DNA from 2 places in the Kitasatospora sp. NPDC033851 genome. Region 1 is predicted to be linked to the other one. Evidence: predicted binding sites of a transcription regulator. Region 1 holds the regulator's gene; the other holds the start of a gene.

Region 1 (7,091 bases):
TTCGTTGACGTGGGTGTCAGCCGTCGGAGGGAGCGTGCGATGACCGCCATCGATGATCGGATGACCGGGGTCTTCGCGACCCGGTGGTCTTCGAGCGCGGGGTGGTCGAGGAGTACGGGCGGCTACTGCCGTCGCCTGTCGTCACCCTGGTGGTCGAGGTGGTGCCGAAGACCAGTGCCGACCGTGACTACCGGACCAAGCGGGAGCTCTACGCCAAGGGCACTGTCCCCGCGTATCTGATCGTCGACCCGATCAAGGGGGAGTGCGTGCTGCTGACCGAGCTGGGTCAGGATTCCGGGTCCGGACTCCCGAGGTACATGTCGGAGCGGACCAGCAAGTTCGGCGAGCCCGTCCCCATCGACCAGCTCGGCATCAGCTTGGACACCACGGACTTTCAGAAGTACGTCTGACCGGCCTCAGTCCGGCAGGGTCACGAAGTCGATCAGCTCCTCGACCCGGCCCAGGAGTTCGGGTTCCAGGTCCTTGTAGGTGTCGACCTTGGACAGGATGTGCTTCCAGGCGGCCGGGGTGTCCGTCGGCCAGCCGAGGCGGCGGCAGGTGCCTTCCTTCCAGTCCTCGCCGCGGGGGACGGCGGGCCAGGCGGGGATGCCGACGGCGGCGGGCTTCACGGCCTGCCAGATGTCGATGTAGGGGTGGCCGACGACGAGGACGCGGTCGCCGGTGACCCGGGCGGCGATGCGGTGCTCCTTGGTGCCGGGGAGCAGGTGGTCGACCAGGACGCCGAGGCGGCGGCCGGGGCCGGGGGCGAAGTCGGCGACGATCGCGGGCAGGTCGTCGATGCCCCGCAGGTACTCGACGACGACGCCCTCGATGCGCAGGTCGTCGCCCCAGACCCGCTCGACCAGCTCGGCGTCGTGCCGGCCCTCGACGTAGATCCGCGACTCGCGGGCGACCCGGGCGCGGGCGCCGGGGACGGCGATCGAGCCGGAGGCGGTGCGGCGAGGCGTTCGCGGCGCCGCCGGGCCGGCCGGGCGGACCAGGGTGACGGCCTTGCCCTCCAGCAGGAAGCCGCGCGGGACCAGCGGGAACACCCGGTGCTTGCCGAAGCGGTCCTCCAGGGTGACGGTGAACCCCTCGGCGGTCTTCTCACACCGCACCACCGCCCCGCAGAAGCCGGTCGCCGCCTCCTCGACCACCAGGTCCCGCTCGGCGGGCACCTCCGGGGCGGGGGCCTGCTTCTTCCACGGCGGGGTCAGGTCGGGACCGTACTGGCGGCTGCGCATACGGGTGATCATAGGGATGGCGGACGGGCCGTCAGAGGCCCGGCGCGCCCCAGACCGGGAACCAGCGGCTGAGGTCCTTCTCCAGCCGCAGGTCGTTCCCCAGCATCGCGTTGACCTGCAGCTCCAGCGGGCTGTTGCGCTTCTCCCCGCCGCCGGGCATCGGGGCGAAGGGGTAGAAGGTGCCGCGTTTGTAGAGGTAGACCAGGGCCAGGGACTGCCCCTGCGGATTGCGGAAGCCGACCAGGGAGCAGAGCAGCTGCGGCCCGAAGCCGTTCGCCTCCAGTTCGCTGTTGACCGCGTGCAGGTCGTTCACCAGCTCCGGCAGTTCCTCGGGCTGGTGCCGGGCGAGCAGCCAGGAGTAGCCGTAGTCGTCCTTGGAGGCCTCCACCGGGACGCCGCCGCGCTCGGTGTCGGCGTCCAGCAGCGCCCGTACCTGCTGTTCGACCTGGACGAAGGCCGCGCCTTCGACGGCCGCGAAGCAGACCGAGCCGAGCCCGGTGGGGGTGAACGCGGCGCCGGCCTCCAGGGTGAGTGCGGCGGACGGCACGCCGAACAGCTGGTCCAGGTCGGGCTTGACGGGCTTGGTGCGGCCGAACAGGGCGTCCAGGATTCCCACGGCGGTCCTTTCGTCAGCGGAGGTCGGCGGAGGTCGGCGGAGGGTCTGCAGGGGTCGGCGGAGGGTCGGCGGGGGTTCAGTGGCCGAGCTGCTCGGAGATCTTCGCCAGCTGCTCCAGCCGCTTCTCCAGCGTCGGGTGCGTGGAGAGCAGCTGGGAGGCGGTCTCCCGGGCGTTCAGCGCGGGGGCGAAGTAGAAGGCGTTGTAGGGCTGCGCCTGGCGCAGGTCCTTGCTGGGGATGGCCGCGATCTGCCCGGTGACCTTGGTGAGGGCCGAGGCGAGGGCGCTGGGCCGGCCGGTGAGCTGGGCGGCGGCGCGGTCGGCGGCCAGTTCGCGGTAGCGGGAGAGCAGCCGGGTGAGCAGGAAGCTGATCGCGTAGACGACCATCGAGACCAGCGGGATGATCAGCGCGACGATGGCCGCGTTCTGGTCGTTGTTGTTGCGGCCGCCGCCCATGAATCCGCCGTACACGGCGATGCGGGTCATCGCGCCGGCGAGTACGCCGAGGAAGCCGGCGATGGTCATCACCGCGACGTCCCGGTGGGCGACGTGGGACAGCTCGTGGGCGAGGACGCCTTCCAGTTCCTCGGGCTCCAGGCGTCGCAGCAGGCCGGTGGTGACGCAGACGACCGCGTTCTGCGAGTTGCGGCCGGTGGCGAAGGCGTTGGGCATGTCGTTGTCGGCGACCGCCACGCGGGGTTTGGGCATGTCGGCCAGGGCGCAGAGCCGGTCGATCGTGCCGTGCAGTTGGGGGAACTCCTCCGGGGACACCGGGCGGGCGCCCATGGCCCGTTCGGTGATCTTGTCGCTGAACCAGAACTGGGCCACGAACAGCCCGCCGGAGATCAGGACGATCAGCGGCCAGGCGCCGCGCAGCAGCGCGATCAGCAGGCCGGTGAAACCGACGTACAGCAGCCCGATCACGAACATCGTCGCGACCATGCGGCCGGTCAGGCCGCGGTCGGGTGCGAAACGGGTGTGCTGGCCCGAGCTCGACATCGCTTGCTCCTCCATTCGCCGTCGCCTTCGATGCTGCCACCCGGACGGCCTCGTGGCACCACTCGCGCGCCGGGAACCCGTGACGGGAACCCGTGAACGGTGGCCGCCCCGCGGGCCGTACCTGGAACTGCGGGAAGGATCACGCCGGTCCGGCCGTTCCTGCGGCAGGACCCGGGCCTTACACTGGCAGGTACGGTTCTGGCACTCGTGTGTTCAGAGTGCCAAGGTGCCGAGGCCGGACCTTCCGGGAACGGCCGGCAGCAGCACCCGGGGACACCCAGGGACACAGACGGACAACGAGCGAAGACGGAGGTGCGTGCCCCATGGCCGGTGAGGTCCGCCAGCTGGACGACCGCAAGCTCGCCGTGCTCCGCGCGATCGTGCAGGACTACGTGGGCACCGAGGAGCCCGTCGGGTCCAAGGCCCTGGTGGAGCGGCACAACCTCGGGGTCTCGCCGGCGACCGTCCGCAACGACATGGCGGCGCTGGAGGAGGAGGGGTACATCCACCAGCCGCACACCAGCGCCGGCCGCATCCCGACCGACAAGGGGTACCGCCTCTTCGTCGACAAGCTCGCCGAGGTCAAGCCGATGAGCGCCCCCGAGCGCCGGGCGATCCGGCACTTCCTGGACGGCGCGGTCGACCTGGACGACGTGGTCGCGCGCACCGTGCGGCTGCTCGCCCAGCTGACCCGGCAGGTCGCGGTGGTGCAGTACCCGTCGCTGACGCGGTCCACCGTGCGGCACATCGAGCTGGTGGCGCTGGCCCCGGCGAAGGTGATGCTGGTGCTGATCACCAACACCGGCCGGGTCGAGCAGCGGATGGTCGACTGCCCGGGCACGGTCGGCGAGACGGTCCTGGCGGACCTGCGGGCCGCGCTCAACACCAGAGCCGCCGGCCGCCGCCTCCCGGAGGTCCCGGGGCTGCTGGAGGAACTGCCGGCGATGTTCGAGCAGGCCGACCGGCCGACCGTCAGCACGGTCCTGGCGACCCTGTTCGAGACGCTCGCGGAACAGAACGAGGAGCGGATCATGCTGGCCGGCACGGCCAACCTGACCCGCTTCGGCCACGACTTCCCGCTCACCATCCAGCCGGTGCTGGAGGCCCTGGAGGAGCAGGTCATCCTGCTCCGCCTCCTGGGTGAGACCAACGACGCCGCGATGACGGTCCGGATCGGGCGGGAGAACGCCTACGAAGGGCTGATTTCCACCTCGGTCGTGTCGGTCGGTTACGGTTCGGGCGACGAGAGCGTGGCCAAACTGGGTGTGATCGGCCCGACCCGGATGGACTACCCGGGCACAATGGGGGCGGTGCGCGCGGTGGCGCGGTACGTGGGTCAGATCCTGGCCGAGTCGTAGCAAAGACCGCGCGTCCTGGAGATGACGCGCGGTAACCAGTCGCAGCACTACTACAGGCGGAACAAGCGGAGCATTTGGTGGCCACGGACTACTACGCGGTACTCGGCGTCCGACGGGATGCGGGGCAGGACGAGATCAAGAAGGCGTTCCGGCGCCTGGCACGCGAACTGCACCCGGACGTCAACCCGGACCCGAAGACGCAGGAGCGGTTCAAGGAGATCAACGCCGCCTACGAGGTGCTCTCCGATCCGCAGAAGCGCCAGGTCTACGACCTCGGCGGTGACCCGCTGTCGCCGGGCGGCGGTGGCGCGGGCGGTTTCGGCGCCGGCGCGGCGGGCTTCGGCTTCTCCGACATCATGGACGCCTTCTTCGGCGCCGCGGCCGGCCAGCGTGGCCCGCGCTCGCGCACCCGCCGCGGCCAGGACGCCATGATCCGGCTGGAGATCACCCTGGAGGAGGCCGCTTTCGGCACCACCAAGGAGCTCCAGGTCGACACCGCCGTCACCTGCACCACGTGCAGCGGCGAGGGCGCGGCCCCCGGCACCTCCGCCCAGACGTGCGACATGTGTCGCGGCAAGGGCGAGGTCTCCCAGGTCACCAGGTCCTTCCTGGGCCAGGTCATGACCTCCCGTCCCTGCCCGCAGTGCCAGGGCTTCGGCACCGTCGTGCCGACCCCGTGCCCGGAGTGCGCCGGCGACGGCCGGGTCCGCGCCCGTCGCACCCTGACCGTCAAGATCCCGGCCGGTGTCGACAACGGCACCCGGATCCAGCTGGCCGGCGAGGGCGAGGTCGGCCCCGGCGGCGGCCCGGCCGGCGACCTGTACGTCGAGATCGCCGAGACCACCCACACCATCTTCCAGCGGCGCGGCGACGACCTGCACTGCACCGTCACCATCCCGATGACGGCGGCCTCGCTCGGCACCCGGGTGCCGCTGCAGACCCTGGACGGCCTGGAGGAGGTCGACATCAGGCCCGGCACCCAGTCCGGCCAGTCGATCCCGCTGCACGGCCGGGGCATCACCCACCTGCGCGGGGGCGGCCGGGGCGACCTGATAGTGCATGTCGAGGTGAAGACGCCCAGCAAGCTCGACGCCGAGCAGGAGGACCTGCTGCGCCGCCTCGCGGTGCTGCGCGGTGAGGAGCAGCCGTCCGGCCAGTTCGCGCCGGGCCAGCAGGGCCTGTTCTCCCGGCTGAAGGACGCCTTCAACGGCCGGTAGCCGTCCGCGCAGGGGTGCCGGGGGCCCACCCCGGCACCTCTTTCGCGTGTCCCCCCTCAGGCCGTAGGCCGCACCCGGGCCTCAGGCCTCAGCCCGCAGGCCGCACCCCGGAAAGGTTCCCCCGCATGACCGCACCCGTCTTCGTCGTCGAGACCGAGCGGATCGTCGCCGCCGCGCCCGGCACCGTCGTGCGCCTGGACGGCCCGGAGGGGCGGCACGCGGCCGCGGTGAAGCGGCTGGAGCCGGGCGAGTCGGTGACCCTGGCCGACGGGCAGGGGCTCGGCGTGGACGGGACGGTCGCCGAGGTGCTCGGCAAGGACGCGATCGACGTGGCGGTCGCCGCCGTGCGCCGCGAGCCGGAGCCCGCGCCGCGGATCGTCGTCGTCCAGGCGCTGCCCAAGGGCGACCGCGGCGAGCTGGCCGTGGAGACCATGACCGAGGTCGGCGTGGACGTGGTCATCCCGTGGGCGGCCTCGCGCTGCATCACCCAGTGGAAGGGCGAGCGCGGCGCCAAGGCGCTCGCCAAGTGGCGGGCCACCGCCCGCGAGGCGGGCAAGCAGTCCCGCCGGCTGCGCTTCCCCGAGGTCCGCGACCCGATGACCACCAGGCAGCTGGCGCCCGTCCTCGCGCGGGCCGCGTTCGCCGCCGTGCTGCACGAGGAGGGCGCCGAGCCGCTGGCGCACGCCGCGCTGCCCGAGGCCGGCGACCTCGTGCTGGTGGTCGGCCCGGAGGGCGGGGTGTCCCCGGAGGAGCTGGCCGCGTTCGCCGAGGCGGGCGCGAAGCCGTACCGGCTGGGCCCCTCGGTGCTGCGCACCTCCACCGCCGGGGTGGCCGCCGGCGCGCTGCTGCTGGGACGCACCGGCCGCTGGGCGTAGCCCGGACCGGGCCGTGGCCCGTGCACCGGGGCCGCGGCCCGTACTACGGCCGCGCGGCGCGGTCCAGCGGGCTCACCCGAGGGGCCCGACTCTTGCCGGAAAGCCCGGCGGCTCGTACGCGTACGTGCCTACGCTGGACCGCGTGACGGACTCCCTGAGCACCTCCGCGGGCGCCTATCTGCGCCACCCCCACCTGCACGGCGACCTGATCACCTTCGTCGCCGAGAACGACCTCTGGCTCGCCCCGCTGGACGGCGGCCGGGCCTGGCGGCTGACGGCCGACCACCGGCCGGTCCACGACCCCCGGTTCTCCCCGGACGGGCGGCACATCGCCTTCACCTCCACCCGGGACGGCGCGCCCGAGGTGCACGTGGTGCCGGTGGACGGCGGCCCGTCCCGCCGGCTCACCCACTGGGGCAGCGGCCAGACCCGGGTGCAGGGCTGGACGGCCGACGGCCGCCCGATCGCCACCACCACCGCCGGCCAGGCCACCCTGCGCCGCACCTGGGCGCACGCCGTGCCGCTGGACGGCGGCGAGCCCGCGCGGCTGCCGTACGGGCCGATCGGCGGGATCGCCTTCGAGCCCGGCGGGGACCGGGTGCTGCTGGCCAGTGCCGCGATCCGCGAACCGGCCTGGTGGAAGCGCTACCGGGGCGGCCGGGCCGGCAAGCTGTGGCTGGGCCGGGACGAATTCGTCCGCGTCCACGAGGGGTTGGACGGCCAGCTGTCCTCGCCGCTGTGGGTGGCCGGCCCTGCGGGCGGGCCGGGCGGGCAGGGCGGGCAG
Region 2 (7,091 bases), on a different contig from region 1:
GGCCACCAGGTTCATGCCGTCCCGGATGGGGTTGACCAGGGCCACGTCGGCCAGACGGTAGGCGGCGAGGGAACGCGGGAAGTCGTCGTTGACGTGCAGGATCAGCGGCTGCCAGGTGGGGGTGGCGAACTCGTCGTTGATCTCTTCCGCGAGGTCCTGGACGGCGGCCGTGTAGTTCCGGTACTCGGCCAGGTCGGTCCGGGACGGGTAGGCGAACGCGATGTGGACCACCCGGTCGTGCCACTCGGGGCGGGTGCGGAGCAGGTGCCGGTAGGCCTGGAGGCCGCGGACGATGTTCTTGCTCAGCTCGGTGCGGTCGACCCGGACGATGGTGCGGCGGTCGCCGACGGCTTCGCGCAGGGCGGCGAGGCGTTCGTCGACGTCGGGGCGGTGCGAGCGTTCGCGCAGGAAGTCGGCGTCGGCGCCGAGGGCGTGCACGCCGAGGCGGGTGGTGCGGCCGTCGAGGGTGACGGTGAGTGCCTCGTGGTCGACGGTGGCATCGAGGAGGTCCGCGCAGCAGGCGGCGAAGGCGCGGGCCCAGCGCTCGGTGAGGAAGCCGGCCCGGTCGGCGCCCAGGATGCCGGTGAGGACGGCGCGGGCGACGTCGTCGGGGAGCAGCCGGTAGTACTCGGGTGGGGCCCAGGGGGTGTGCGAGAAGTGGCCGATCCGCAGGTCGGGGCGGGCTGCGCGGAGCAGGGCCGGGGTGAGGGAGAGGTGGTAGTCCTGGACCAGGACCGCGGCGTTCGGGGCGGCTTCGGCGGCCAGGGCCTCGGCGAAGGCGGCGTTGTAGGCCCGGTAGGCGGCCCATTCGGTGCGGAAGGCGGCGTCGAAGGAGGGCGCGGTGGGGGTCGCGTAGAGCAGGTGGTGGACGAACCAGAGGGTGGAGTTGGCGACGCCGTTGTAGGCGCGGGCGAAGGTCTCGGGGTCGATGGCCAGCATCCGGACGGCCTGCCCGCCGACGTCGTGGCCGGCCAGGTCGAGGCGGCCGCGGGGGGCTTGCTCGGCGGCTCTGCGGTCCGCCTCCCCCAGGGCGGCGCAGACCCAGACCGCGTTCGGGTCGTCGATCGCGGAGAGGCCGGAGACCAGGCCCCCGCCGCCGCGCCGCAGGGTCAGCGTGCCGTCGTCGGCGGTGCTGAACGACACCGGTCCCCGGTTGGATGCCACCAGGACGGGGGCGGTGCCGGTCGCACTCGAACGTTCGGTCGTGAGATCGCCCATGGTTGGCATGTTGCCGTGGGTCAGGCGCGGCAAACCCGGGGCCCGTCCTCAGTTCACCCGGGGCCGCCCTCGGTCAGTGGCGGATCGCGTATTCGGGGACGGTGTGCATCGGGGGGCGCTCCAGGGCGGTCACCGGGTGGGTGTGGGCGGTGAAGGCGCGGGTCTGCGGGTCGCGGGTGAACTGGGTGAGCTGCGGGAGGAGGAGGTCGGCGGAGGCCTTGAGCCGGTGGGCGCGGTCGAGGCGTTCGAGGGCGGTGCGGTAGATGGTGGCGGCCATCCGGCCGAGGGCCTGGCCGTCCTGGTGGCGGTGGTGCCGGACGCCGACGTCCACCTGGGCCAGGGCGTCCAGGCCGACCAGCTCCAACGCGTCGACCAGCAGGCCGAGTTCGACGCCGTAACCGGTGGGGAAGGGCAGTCGTTCGAGCAGTGAGCGGCGGGCCGCGTACTCGCCGCCGAGGGGCTGGACGAAACCGGCGAGTTCCGGCCAGTGGAGGTTGAGCAGGGGGCGGGCGACGAGTTCGGTGACGCGGCCGCCGCCGGCCGGGACGACGGCACCGGATTCCGTCTCGAGAGGACGGTCGTACATGGCCTTGACCAGTTGGATGGACTCGTCGGTCAGCAGGGGGCCGACGATGCCGGAGACGAAGGCCGGATCGAACTCGCGCAGGTCGGCGTCCACGAAGCAGACGATGTCGCCGCGGGTGACCAGCAGCGAGCGCCAGAGCACCTCGCCCTTGCCGGCGGCGGCGGGCAGCCGGGGCAGGATGGCGTCGCGGTGCTCGACCCGGGCGCCGGCCTCGGCGGCGACGGCGGCGGTGGCGTCGGAGGAGCCGGAGTCGACCACGACGAGTTCGTCGACGAGCGGGAGGCGTTCCATCAGCTCGCGGCGGACGGTGCGGACGATGTCGCCGACGGTGGCCTCCTCGTCCAGGGCGGGGAGGACGACGCTGACCGTGCGCCCGGTGCGTTCCTTGGCCGCGAGGAGGGTGCGCACCGGCCGGTCGGCCGCGCTCCAGGAGCGGCGGCGCAGCCAGGACGCCGCCTGCGGAAGCAGCTCGGGAGTCGGTTCGGCGGGCACGGAAGTCTCCTCGGCGGGTGGGGTGGGACGGCTCATCTCGCGTGGCGGACGGTCCCGTTCAGGATTGACGCCTTCGGATACAGTCTTCGTACAGCGGCCGGACCTTCGCACGCCGGGGTCGCCGCTGAGTACCACCACAATTTCACAAGCTCATCCAGAGGGACTGAGGGAACGGCCCGTTGACGTCCCGGCAACCTTCTCGCGCGGCTGTTCTCGACAGGCCCCGGCGGGACAGGTGCCAATTCCGGCCTGTGGCGCGTCCGCGCCGCGGGGAAGATGAGGAGAGAGGCCTCGCCATCATGGCTATCGACACTGTCGCACCTGTTTCCGTGGACCTCGGCCCCGCCGTCGCGCTGTCCTGCCGGGAGTGCGGCACCCGATTCCCGCTCGGTCCCGACTTCGCGTGCCTGGAGTGCTTCGGCCCGCTGGAGATCGCCTACGAATTCGGCAGCGAGGGCGCCGAGGAGCTGCGCAAGCGGATCGAGGCCGGTCCGGCCTCCGTCTGGCGCTACGCGCCGCTGCTGCCGGTGCCGGCCGACGTGGCTTCCAAGCCCAACCTGAACCCGGGCTGGACCCCGCTGGTGAAGGCGGACAACCTGGGCCGGGAGCTCGGCTTCACCGCCCAGCTGCACATCAAGGACGACTCCGGGAACCCGACCCACTCCTTCAAGGACCGCGTGGTGGCCTGCGCCATCGAGGCCGCGCGGGCGTTCGGCTACACGACGCTGTCCTGCTCCTCCACCGGCAACCTGGCCGGCGCGGTGGGCGCGGCGGCCGCCCGGGCCGGGTTCCGGTCCTGCGTGTTCATCCCGCACGACCTGGAGCAGGGCAAGGTCGTCATGGCCGGGGTGTACGGCGGCGAGCTGGTCGGCATCGAGGGCAACTACGACGACGTGAACCGCTTCTGCTCGGAGCTGATCGGCGACCCGGCCGGCGAGGGCTGGGGCTTCGTCAACGTCAACCTGCGGCCGTACTACGGCGAGGGCTCCAAGACGCTGGCGTACGAGATCTGCGAGCAGCTCGGCTGGCGGCTGCCGGAGCAGATCGTGATCCCGATCGCCTCGGGATCGCAGCTGACGAAGATCGACAAGGGGCTGCAGGAGCTGATCAAGCTCGGCCTGGTCGAGGACCGGCCGTACCGGATCTTCGGCGCCCAGGCGGAGGGCTGCTCGCCGGTGTCGGCCGCCTTCAAGGCCGGCCGGGACGTGATCAAGCCGGTCAAGCCGGACACCATCGCCAAGTCGCTGGCGATCGGCAACCCGGCCGACGGCCCGTACGTGCTGGACATCGCCCGCCGGACGGGCGGGGCGGTGGAGGACGTCACGGACGCCGAGGTCGTGGCGGCGATCCGGCTGCTGGCGCGGACCGAGGGAATCTTCGCCGAGACCGCGGGCGGGGTGACCGTCGGCGTGCTGAAGAAGCTGGTCGAGACCGGACGGCTGGATCCGGCCAAGGAGACCGTCGCGATCAACACCGGCGACGGCCTGAAGACCCTGGACGCCGTCTCCGACGCCGGGATGACCGCCGTCATCCGCCCGACGCTGGACTCCTTCCGCGCCGCCGGCCTCGTGTCCGCCTGAACCACCTCCGCCCCCGTGAGGCCCCACCCGCAAGGAGAGCCATGAGCGCCAACGTCCGCATCCCCACCATCCTGCGCACCTACACCGGCGGCGCCGCCGAGGTGACCGCCGAGGGCGTCACCCTGGCCGAGGTCATCGCCGACCTGGAGCAGAACCACGCGGGCATCTCCGCCCGCATCCTGGACGACGCCGGCAAGCTGCGCCGTTTCGTCAACGTCTACGTGAACGACGACGACGTGCGCTTCGCCGAGGGCCTGGCGACCGAGATCAAGGACGGCGCCAGCGTCTCGATCATCCCAGCGGTGGCCGGCGGCTGCTGAGCCGTGACGCCGGCTATTCGGCCGCCCGCCCGTACGGAATTCCGCTTTCCGTATGCGCGGGCGGCCGGTTGCATTCCGGCTGGAATATTTTCGAGTCGAGTCGGAGTAGAGTGTCGCTCGGCTGGGAACAGGGGTTCCCTTGCGGCCACCCGCGGTGTTCCGCCGGGGCGGCGTCCGGCCGGTGAGACCGGCTCGTGAAACATGTCAGGCGGATGTCAGAATTGCCGCGGGCATTTGGGTAATTCGTCCGCTATGTCCGGCGTTAAATGCCGAGATCTTCCCGATTCAGCCCGTGCTGTCCCTTGACGCTTCAGCGGAATTACCGGCGGCTGACCCTGTTGCAGAGGGCGTCGGTCCGGATACATTCAGCGGCGGTCGACGCAATCACCCGCTCACCGGAGGCCGTTGGGCGTCCCGTGCGGAGGGTTGCGGCGTGCACGGCTGCGCCCAGGGGGGGTTCCCCGGGCCGGCCTTCAAACCAATCCGGGCCCGCGACCTGCGGGCACGTGAAGGGCCAGCACAGCACTAGGGGAGTTCGGAATGGCTCAGGGCACCGTCAAGTGGTTCAACGCGGAGAAGGGCTACGGCTTCATCGCGGTCGACGGTGGTGCGGACGTCTTCGTCCACTACAGCGCGATCCAGATGGACGGCTACCGCACCCTCGAGGAGGGCCAGCGGGTCGAGTTCGAGATCTCTCAGGGACAGAAGGGCCCGCAGGCGGACATGGTCCGCGCCGCGGTCTGACCCCTTCCGACCCCAGGAGCTCGGCGCGGCCCTACGGCTGGTGACCACTCGCTTCTCGACGGGCCCGTGCGACACGCGTCGCACGGGCCCGTCGGCGTCCCCGGGCGTCCACGGCGGCGGCTCGCGGGTTGCCGATTGGGCTTGCACTCGACCACCGTGAGTGCTAATCATTGGCGTTAGCACTCACAGTGTGAGAGTGACAGCGGACCGGGTCGGTGAGGCCCCCGGGAGCGGTAGGGGAAAAGACCCCCGCACACCAGGGCCGTCCGTCGCGGGCACCCCTTGGTCCGAGCAGTCGACCGTGTCCCGGAGGACCACTTCTGATGGCCAAGATCATCGCCTTTGATGAGGAAGCTCGCCGCGGCCTTGAGCGTGGCATGAACCAGCTCGCCGACGCCGTGAAGGTCACGCTCGGCCCCAAGGGCCGCAACGTCGTGCTGGAGAAGAAGTGGGGCGCCCCCACGATCACCAACGACGGTGTCTCCATCGCCAAGGAGATCGAGCTCGAGGACCCGTACGAGAAGATCGGTGCGGAGCTCGTCAAGGAGGTCGCCAAGAAGACGGACGACGTCGCGGGTGACGGCACCACCACCGCCACCGTGCTCGCCCAGGCGCTCGTCCGCGAGGGTCTGCGCAACGTCGCCGCCGGCGCCAACCCGATGGCCCTGAAGCGCGGTATCGAGAAGGCCGTCGCCGCCGTCTCCGACCAGCTGCTGGCCCAGGCCAAGGACGTGGAGACCAAGGAGCAGATCGCCTCCACCGCCTCCATCTCGGCCGCCGACACCCAGATCGGCGAGCTCATCGCCGAGGCCATGGACAAGGTCGGCAAGGAAGGCGTCATCACCGTCGAGGAGAGCAACACCTTCGGTCTGGAGCTCGAGCTCACCGAGGGCATGCGCTTCGACAAGGGCTACATCTCCGCCTACTTCGCCACCGACCTGGAGCGCATGGAGGCGACGTTCGAGGACCCGTACATCCTCATCGCCAACTCCAAGATCGGCTCGGTCAAGGACCTGCTCCCGCTGCTGGAGAAGGTCATGCAGAGCGGCAAGCCGCTCGTCATCATCGCCGAGGACGTCGAGGGCGAGGCCCTGTCGACCCTGGTCGTGAACAAGATCCGCGGCACCTTCAAGTCCGTCGCCGTCAAGGCCCCGGGCTTCGGCGACCGCCGCAAGGCCATGCTCGGCGACATCGCCATCCTCACCGGTGGCACCGTGATCTCCGAGGAGGTCGGCCTCAAGCTGGAGAACGCCGGCATCGACCTGCTGGGCACCGCCCGCAAGGTGGTCATCACCAAGGACGAGACCACCATCGTCGACGGTGGCGGCGACAGCGAGCAGGTCGCGGGCCGCGTGAACCAGATCCGCGCCGAGATCGAGAACAGCGACTCGGACTACGACCGCGAGAAGCTCCAGGAGCGCCTCGCCAAGCTGGCCGGCGGCGTGGCCGTCATCAAGGCCGGCGCGGCCACCGAGGTGGAGCTCAAGGAGCGCAAGCACCGCATCGAGGACGCCGTCCGCAACGCCAAGGCCGCCGTCGAGGAGGGCATCGTCGCCGGTGGTGGCGTCGCGCTGCTGCAGGCCGGTGTCGCCTTCGACAAGCTGGAGCTGGAGGGCGACGAGGCCACCGGTGCCAACATCGTCAAGGTCGCGCTCGAGGCCCCGATCAAGCAGATCGCGACCAACGCCGGCCTCGAGGGTGGTGTCGTGGTGGAGAAGGTGCGCAACCTCCCCGCCGGCCACGGCCTGAACGCCGCCACCAACACCTACGTCGACCTGATCGCCGAGGGCATCATCGACCCGGCCAAGGTCACCCGCTCCGCGCTGCAGAACGCCGCCTCCATCGCGGCGCTGTTCCTCACCACCGAGGCCGTCATCGCCGACAAGCCGGAGAAGGCCGCCGCGGCCGCCGGCGGCGGCATGCCGGGCGGTGACATGGACTTCTGATCCTGATCGCTTTCGATCGGATCGGTTGATTCCTCGTCCGCGTGGGCGGTTCCCTTCGGGGGGCCGCCCACGCGGCGTTTCGGCGTTCCCGCGTTTCCACGGAGAATGGACGGATGGCTTCCGACGACATCGAGACCGCCCTGCACAACGCCCGGGCCCTGATCCTGGCCGACCTCACCGCACGGGACGTGGCGGACGCCGCCGT

What was found. The regulator HrcA, encoded in region 1, represses chaperone genes, less so after heat shock. The targets are predictions, from matches to a motif close to TTNGCACTCNGNNNNNCNGAGTGCNAA.
Region 2: a site for HrcA is predicted at 5,081-5,107, ahead of groL (chaperonin GroEL). Genes of this name have one in related genera too.

What each region holds. Positions count from the first base shown of each region.
Region 1 covers NZ_JBVIRL010000008.1:53,521-60,611, forward strand. Annotated here, with positions in the region: gene ACZ51D_RS17395 (Uma2 family endonuclease) at 84-410, shown strand; gene ACZ51D_RS17400 (DUF3097 domain-containing protein) at 417-1,244, opposite strand; gene pspAB (PspA-associated protein PspAB) at 1,276-1,860, opposite strand; gene htpX (zinc metalloprotease HtpX) at 1,937-2,857, opposite strand; gene hrcA (heat-inducible transcriptional repressor HrcA) at 3,181-4,215, shown strand; gene dnaJ (molecular chaperone DnaJ) at 4,293-5,432, shown strand; gene ACZ51D_RS17425 (16S rRNA (uracil(1498)-N(3))-methyltransferase) at 5,558-6,307, shown strand; gene ACZ51D_RS17430 (S41 family peptidase) at 6,450-7,091, shown strand, end outside.
Region 2 covers NZ_JBVIRL010000061.1:364-7,454, reverse strand. Annotated here, with positions in the region: gene ACZ51D_RS42445 (alpha,alpha-trehalose-phosphate synthase (UDP-forming)) at 1-1,218, opposite strand, end outside; gene ACZ51D_RS42440 (glucosyl-3-phosphoglycerate synthase) at 1,292-2,272, opposite strand; SAM riboswitch class I at 2,444-2,579, shown strand; gene thrC (threonine synthase) at 2,596-3,876, shown strand; gene ACZ51D_RS42430 (MoaD/ThiS family protein) at 3,918-4,196, shown strand; gene ACZ51D_RS42425 (cold-shock protein) at 4,737-4,940, shown strand; gene groL (chaperonin GroEL) at 5,264-6,886, shown strand; gene ACZ51D_RS42415 (hypothetical protein) at 7,000-7,091, shown strand, end outside.